2 regions of the Streptomyces sp. MK7 genome follow, and region 2 is predicted to be linked to the other one. Evidence: predicted binding sites of a transcription regulator. Region 2 holds the regulator's gene; the other holds the start of a gene.
The links. The regulator HrcA, encoded in region 2, represses chaperone genes, less so after heat shock. The targets are predictions, from matches to a motif close to TTNGCACTCNGNNNNNCNGAGTGCNAA.
Positions count from the first base shown of each region.

Region 1 (3,406 bases), on a different contig from region 2:
AGCAGGTCGTCGACGCGATCAAGCTGCTCGCCCGCACCGAGGGCATCTTCGCCGAGACGGCGGGCGGCGTGACGGTGGGTGTGACGAGGAAGCTGATCGACAGCGGCGCCCTCGACCCGACGAAGACCACCGTCGTCCTCAACACCGGCGACGGCCTGAAGACCCTGGACGCGGTCGCGGGCACCGGCCTGACCGCGACCATCCGCCCGAACCTGGACTCCTTCCGAGAGGCCGGCCTCGCTTGACCTCCTCCTCGGAAGTCCCGAGGAGTCCAGTGGTCGCCCACTGGGCTTCCTGCTTCACCGCCGGCCGCCCCCGGGACGAACCCGAGCCGAGGTCCTACGCCGGCTCCACAGGCCGAAACCGCCAGCCCGGCGGCCGACACGCAAAGTAGTCTTATCGTGACTGGAGGTCAAGTCGCATGAGCGTGACCGTTCGCATCCCCACCATCCTGCGCACCTACACCGGCGGGCAGGCCGAGGTGAGCGCCGAGGGCGCGACCCTCGCCGAGGTCATCTCCGACCTGGAGAAGAACCACACGGGCATCGCCGCGCGCGTCCTGGACGACCAGGGCAAGCTGCGCCGCTTCGTCAACGTCTACGTCAACGACGACGACGTCCGCTTCGAGCAGGGCCTGGAGACCGCCACCCCGGACGGCGCGGGCGTGTCGATCATCCCCGCGGTCGCCGGCGGCTGATCATTACCCTGAGTAACTCGATTACCGATTGTTCACGGAACGGCCCCTTCCGTAAGAGAAGCGGAGGGGGCCGTTCTGCGTGATTGAGCGCGGTACAGTTGGGGAACGCGCCCCTGATCCATGAATCGGGAAGCCCTGGATTCCTGCCGCACGCCGATAAGAAGTAGCCAAAGTGTGCGAGTTTTTCGCGGCATTTGTCTTGTTTGTGGGGCCCGACTTGCCCTGAAACAAGATGAATTCTCGTCATATTCCGGACCCGGTCCGTCCAGAATTCTCGTCCGATTGACCTGTTGCAGACGGCAGTTGGACAGATACATTCAGCCGCGGTCGACGCGTTCCGGCGCACGCCCCCGTCCACGGGGGGTGAGGTCTGACCCGGGTCCGCGAAGTGTGGATCTGTGCAAGGGCCAGTAATAGGGGAGTTAGGCATGGCTCAGGGCACCGTCAAGTGGTTCAACGCGGAGAAGGGGTACGGCTTCATCGCGGTCGACGGTGGTGCGGACGTCTTCGTCCACTACAGCGCGATCCAGATGGACGGCTACCGCACGCTGGAAGAGGGCCAGCGGGTCGAGTTCGAGATCTCGCAGGGCCAGAAGGGCCCGCAGGCGGACATGGTCCGCGTCACGGCCTGATTCGCGCGACCACCGCAAGCGATCAGCTTTCGAAGGGCCCGCTCCTCCACCCGGGGGGCGGGCCCTTCGGCGTGTCGCCGCACGCGCGCGCTGCCACCCCGGCCGTCGCCCCCCGAGGGGGCTCGCTTCGCGAGCGCGCCTTGCACTCGGGTGGGTCGAGTGCTAATCATTGGCGTTAGCACTCTGAAGGTGAGAGTGACAGCGAAGGACCGGGTCGGTGAGGCCCGCGGGCCGGGTGGGGCAAGGAACCACGAGGCCGGCGAGCCGTCCGTCGCGGGCGCGGGCGCGGTCCGAAGGAATCACCCCCAGTCCTGGAGGGACCACTTCACATGGCCAAGATCATCGCGTTCGACGAGGAGGCGCGGCGCGGCCTCGAGCGCGGCATGAACCAGCTCGCGGACGCCGTCAAGGTGACCCTCGGCCCCAAGGGCCGCAACGTCGTCCTCGAGAAGAAGTGGGGCGCCCCCACGATCACCAACGACGGTGTCTCCATCGCCAAGGAGATCGAGCTCGAGGACCCGTACGAGAAGATCGGCGCCGAGCTGGTCAAGGAAGTCGCCAAGAAGACGGACGACGTCGCCGGTGACGGTACGACCACCGCGACCGTCCTCGCCCAGGCCCTGGTCAAGGAGGGCCTGCGCAACGTCGCCGCCGGGGCCAACCCGATGGCCCTGAAGCGCGGTATCGAGAAGGCCGTCGAGGCCGTCTCCGCCGCCCTGCTCGACCAGGCCAAGGAGGTCGAGACCAAGGAGCAGATCGCCTCCACCGCCTCCATCTCCGCCGCCGACACCCAGATCGGCGAGCTGATCGCCGAGGCCATGGACAAGGTCGGCAAGGAAGGCGTCATCACCGTCGAGGAGTCGCAGACCTTCGGCCTGGAGCTCGAGCTCACCGAGGGCATGCGCTTCGACAAGGGCTACATCTCCGCCTACTTCGCCACCGACATGGAGCGCATGGAGTCGTCGCTCGAGGACCCGTACATCCTCATCGCCAACTCCAAGATCTCGTCGGTCAAGGACCTGCTCCCGCTGCTGGAGAAGGTCATGCAGTCGGGCAAGCCGCTGCTGATCATCGCCGAGGACGTCGAGGGCGAGGCCCTGTCGACCCTGGTCGTCAACAAGATCCGCGGCACCTTCAAGTCCGTCGCCGTCAAGGCCCCGGGCTTCGGCGACCGCCGCAAGGCCATGCTCGGCGACATCGCCATCCTCACGGGCGGCGAGGTCATCTCCGAGGAGGTCGGCCTCAAGCTGGAGAACGCCACGCTCGACCTGCTGGGCAAGGCCCGCAAGGTCGTCATCACCAAGGACGAGACCACCATCGTCGACGGTGCCGGCTCCTCCGAGCAGGTGGGCGGCCGCGTGAACCAGATCCGCGCCGAGATCGAGAACAGCGACTCCGACTACGACCGCGAGAAGCTCCAGGAGCGCCTGGCGAAGCTCGCCGGCGGTGTCGCGGTCATCAAGGCCGGTGCCGCCACCGAGGTCGAGCTCAAGGAGCGCAAGCACCGCATCGAGGACGCCGTCCGCAACGCCAAGGCGGCCGTCGAGGAGGGCATCGTCGCCGGCGGTGGCGTGGCCCTGCTCCAGACCACCAACGTCTTCGAGAAGCTGGAGCTCGAGGGTGACGAGGCGACCGGCGCCCAGGCCGTGAAGCTCGCGCTGGAGGCCCCGCTGAAGCAGATCGCCGTCAACGCCGGCCTCGAGGGCGGCGTCGTGGTGGAGAAGGTGCGCAACCTGACCCCGGGCCACGGCCTGAACGCCGCGACCGGCGAGTACGTCGACCTGGTCAAGGAAGGCATCATCGACCCGGCGAAGGTGACCCGTTCCGCGCTGCAGAACGCCGCCTCCATCGCCGCGCTGTTCCTGACCACCGAGGCCGTCATCGCCGACAAGCCGGAGAAGGCCGCCGCGCCGGCCGGCGGCGGCATGCCGGGCGGTGACATGGACTTCTGATCCACCGGGGTCCCTCGCGGGACCTTCGAGGATCGGATCCGTCCTCTCGTACCGAGGGCGGCACTCCCTGGAAGCAGGGGGTGCCGCCCTCGGGCGTGTTCTGGGCCACACCGCGGGGGGCGGTG
Region 1 covers NZ_JAVACL010000013.1:87,744-91,149, forward strand. The annotation lists gene thrC (threonine synthase) at 1-245, shown strand, start outside; gene R2S09_RS17135 (MoaD/ThiS family protein) at 422-697, shown strand; gene R2S09_RS17140 (cold-shock protein) at 1,126-1,329, shown strand; gene groL (chaperonin GroEL) at 1,659-3,281, shown strand.
Region 1: a site for HrcA is predicted at 1,469-1,495, ahead of groL (chaperonin GroEL). Genes of this name have one in related genera too.

Region 2 (3,406 bases):
GCCGGGATGCCCAGCGCGGCCGGCTTCACCGCCTCCCAGATGTCGATGTACGGGTGGCCCACCACCAGCGCGTGCTCGCTGGTCACCGACTCCGCGATCCGCCACTCCTTCGTGCCCGGCACCAGGTGGTCCACCAGCACGCCCAGCCGCGCGTCCGGGCCCGGAGCGAAGGACTCGACGATCGACGGCAGGTCGTCGACGCCCTCCAGGTACTCCACGACCACGCCCTCGATGCGCAGGTCGTCGCCCCAGACCTTCTCGACCAGCTCTGCGTCGTGCCGCCCCTCGACGTAGATCCGCCCGGCGCGGGCCACGCGCGCGCGTGCACCGGGGACGGCGACCGAACCGGAGGCCGTCCGGGTGGGCCGTACCGGCTCACCGGACGACGGCCGTACCAGGGTCACCACACGTCCCTCCAGCAGGAAGCCCCGGGGCTCCAGCGGGAACACCCGGTGCTTGCCGAAGCGGTCCTCCAGGGTCACCGTGCCCGCCTCGCAACGGATCACCGCCCCGCAGAAGCCGCTCCCCGGCTCCTCGACCACCAGGCCGGGCTCGGCCGGCACCTCCGGCACGGCCTTCGGCTTCTTCCACGGCGGGGTCAGGTCGGGGGAGTACGAACGAAGGCGCGGGCCCGAAGGGCCCTCGTCGGAAGGGCGGTGGCGGGAGACGGGTGGGAGGGGCGGGCCCGAAGGGCCCTCATTGGAAGGGCGGTGGCGGGAGACGGGTGGGAGGGGCGGGCCCGAAGGGCCCTCATTGGAAGGGCGGTGGCGGGAGACGGGTGGGCGCATTCGGGTGACGATAGGAGAAGTCCTGCGCCGATCAGCGCGACACGCCGAAGCGTGCCGCCAGGGCGTCCCGCTGGGCCCGGACGTAGGCGGCGTCCACCACCGCTCCGTGACCGGGGACGTACAGGGCGTCCTCGCCGCCCAGTGCCAGCAGCCGGTCCAGGGCGTCGGGCCACCCGGACGGCACGGCGTCGGGGCCGGCCTGGGGTTCGCCGGACTCCTCGACCAGGTCGCCGCAGAACACCACCGGACGCTCGCCCGGCACCACCACCGCCAGGTCGTGCGCGGTGTGGCCCGGGCCCACGTTCGCCAGCAGCACCTCCCGGCCGCCGTCCAGGGCGAGGGTCAGCCGGCCGGAGACCTCGCGGCCGGGCCGTACCAGGGCCGCCACCGCCTCGTCCGCCGCCCGCGCGTCCAGCCCGTTGCGCACGGCGTCCGCGCGCAGTTCCGCACGCCCGTGCACGCCGTCGAACACGGTCCGTGAGCCCTCGGCCGCGAAGACCTCCGCGTCCTCGAACCGGGCCGCCCCGAAGACGTGGTCGAAGTGCGGGTGCGTCAGCGCGAGAAGTGTCACACGGTCACCGCCGAGCTCCCGCGCCTGGGCCCGCAGCCGCGCGCCCTCCGCCAGGCTCGACCCGGCGTCCACCAGCAGCGCCGAGCCGCCGGAGACGACCAGCCCGACCGTGCAGTCCCACACCGGCAACCGCACCCGGCCGACGCCCTCCGCCAGCCGCTCCCACCCCAGCTCTTCCCAAGTCACCGTCATGCCGCGACGCTAGCCCTCCCGGCACCGGCCTGCCGGCACCAGCCTTGCCGCCGATGTACCCGACGGCCGTACACTGGGCCCGGGAATGCTGGCACTCGTATGCGCCGAGTGCCAGGCGGGAGCCGAGGAAGATTCTGGAGGTGCGCGCGATGCTCAGTGAGCGACGGCTTCAGGTGTTGCGTGCCATCGTCCAGGACTACGTCGGCACCGAGGAGCCGGTCGGCTCCAAGGCCCTCACCGAGCGGCACAACCTCGGCGTCTCCCCGGCCACGGTCCGCAACGACATGGCGGCCCTGGAGGACGAGGGCTACATCGCCCAGCCGCACACCAGCGCGGGCCGCATCCCCACCGACAAGGGCTACCGCCTCTTCGTCGACAAGCTCGCCGGGGTCAAGCCGATGACCGGGCCGGAGCGGCGCGCCATCCAGAACTTCCTCGACGGCGCCGTCGACCTCGACGACGTGGTGGCCCGTACGGTGCGGCTGCTGGCGCAGCTGACCCGGCAGGTCGCCGTGGTGCAGTACCCGTCGCTGACCCGTTCGACCGTGCGGCACGTGGAGCTGCTTGCGCTCGCGCCCGCGCGCGTGATGCTGGTGCTGATCACGGACACCGGGCGGGTCGAGCAGCGGATGATCGACTGTCCGGCCCCGTTCGGCGAGACCTCGCTCGCGGACCTGCGGGCGCGGCTGAACAGCCGGGTCGCCGGCCGACGCTTCACGGACGTGCCGCAGCTGGTGGAGGATCTGCCCGAGGGCTTCGACCTCGAGGACCGCGGGACGGTCTCCACGGTGCTGTCCACGCTCCTGGAGACCCTGGTGGAGGAGAACGAGGAGCGGCTGATGATCGGCGGCACCGCCAATCTGACCCGCTTCGCACACGACTTCCCCCTCACCATCCGGCCCGTTCTGGAGGCGCTGGAGGAACAGGTCGTCCTGCTGAAGCTGCTCGGCGAGACACAGGATCCGGGCATGACCGTGCGCATCGGTCACGAGAACGCCTACGAAGGACTCAACTCCACGTCCATCGTGTCGGTGGGCTACGGTTCGGGCGGCGAGGCAGTCGCCAAGCTCGGCGTGGTCGGACCGACCCGCATGGACTATCCGGGAACGATGGGAGCGGTACGCGCAGTGGCACGGTACGTCGGACAGATCCTGGCGGAGTCGTAAGTGGCCACGGACTACTACGCCGTTCTCGGCGTGCGTCGCGACGCGTCGCAGGAAGAGATCAAGAAGGCCTTCCGGCGGCTCGCGCGCGAGCTGCACCCGGACGTCAACCCCGATCCGAAGACGCAGGAGCGGTTCAAGGAGATCAATGCCGCTTACGAGGTGCTGTCGGACCCGCAGAAGAAGCAGGTCTACGACCTCGGCGGCGACCCGCTCTCGCAGTCCGGCGCGGCCGGCGCGGGCGGGTTCGGGGCCGGCGCCTTCGGCAACTTCTCCGACATCATGGACGCGTTCTTCGGCACCGCGTCGCAGCGCGGACCGCGCTCGCGCACCCGCCGGGGCCAGGACGCCATGATCCGGCTGGAGGTGGAGCTGGACGAGGCGGCCTTCGGCACCACGAAGGACATCCAGGTCGACACCGCCGTCGTCTGCAACACCTGCAACGGCGAGGGCGCGGCGCCGGGCACCTCCGCCCAGACGTGTGACATGTGCCGTGGCCGCGGTGAGGTCTCGCAGGTCACCCGGTCCTTCCTGGGCCAGGTCATGACCTCCCGGCCCTGCCCCCAGTGCCAGGGCTTCGGCACCGTCGTGCCGACCCCGTGCCCGGAGTGCGCGGGCGACGGCCGTATCCGCGCCCGGCGCACGCTGACGGTGAAGATCCCGGCCGGCGTGGACAACGGCACGCGCATCCA
Region 2 covers NZ_JAVACL010000003.1:304,402-307,807, forward strand. The annotation lists gene R2S09_RS06095 (DUF3097 domain-containing protein) at 1-572, opposite strand, end outside; gene R2S09_RS06100 (MBL fold metallo-hydrolase) at 820-1,551, opposite strand; gene hrcA (heat-inducible transcriptional repressor HrcA) at 1,701-2,717, shown strand; gene dnaJ (molecular chaperone DnaJ) at 2,718-3,406, shown strand, end outside.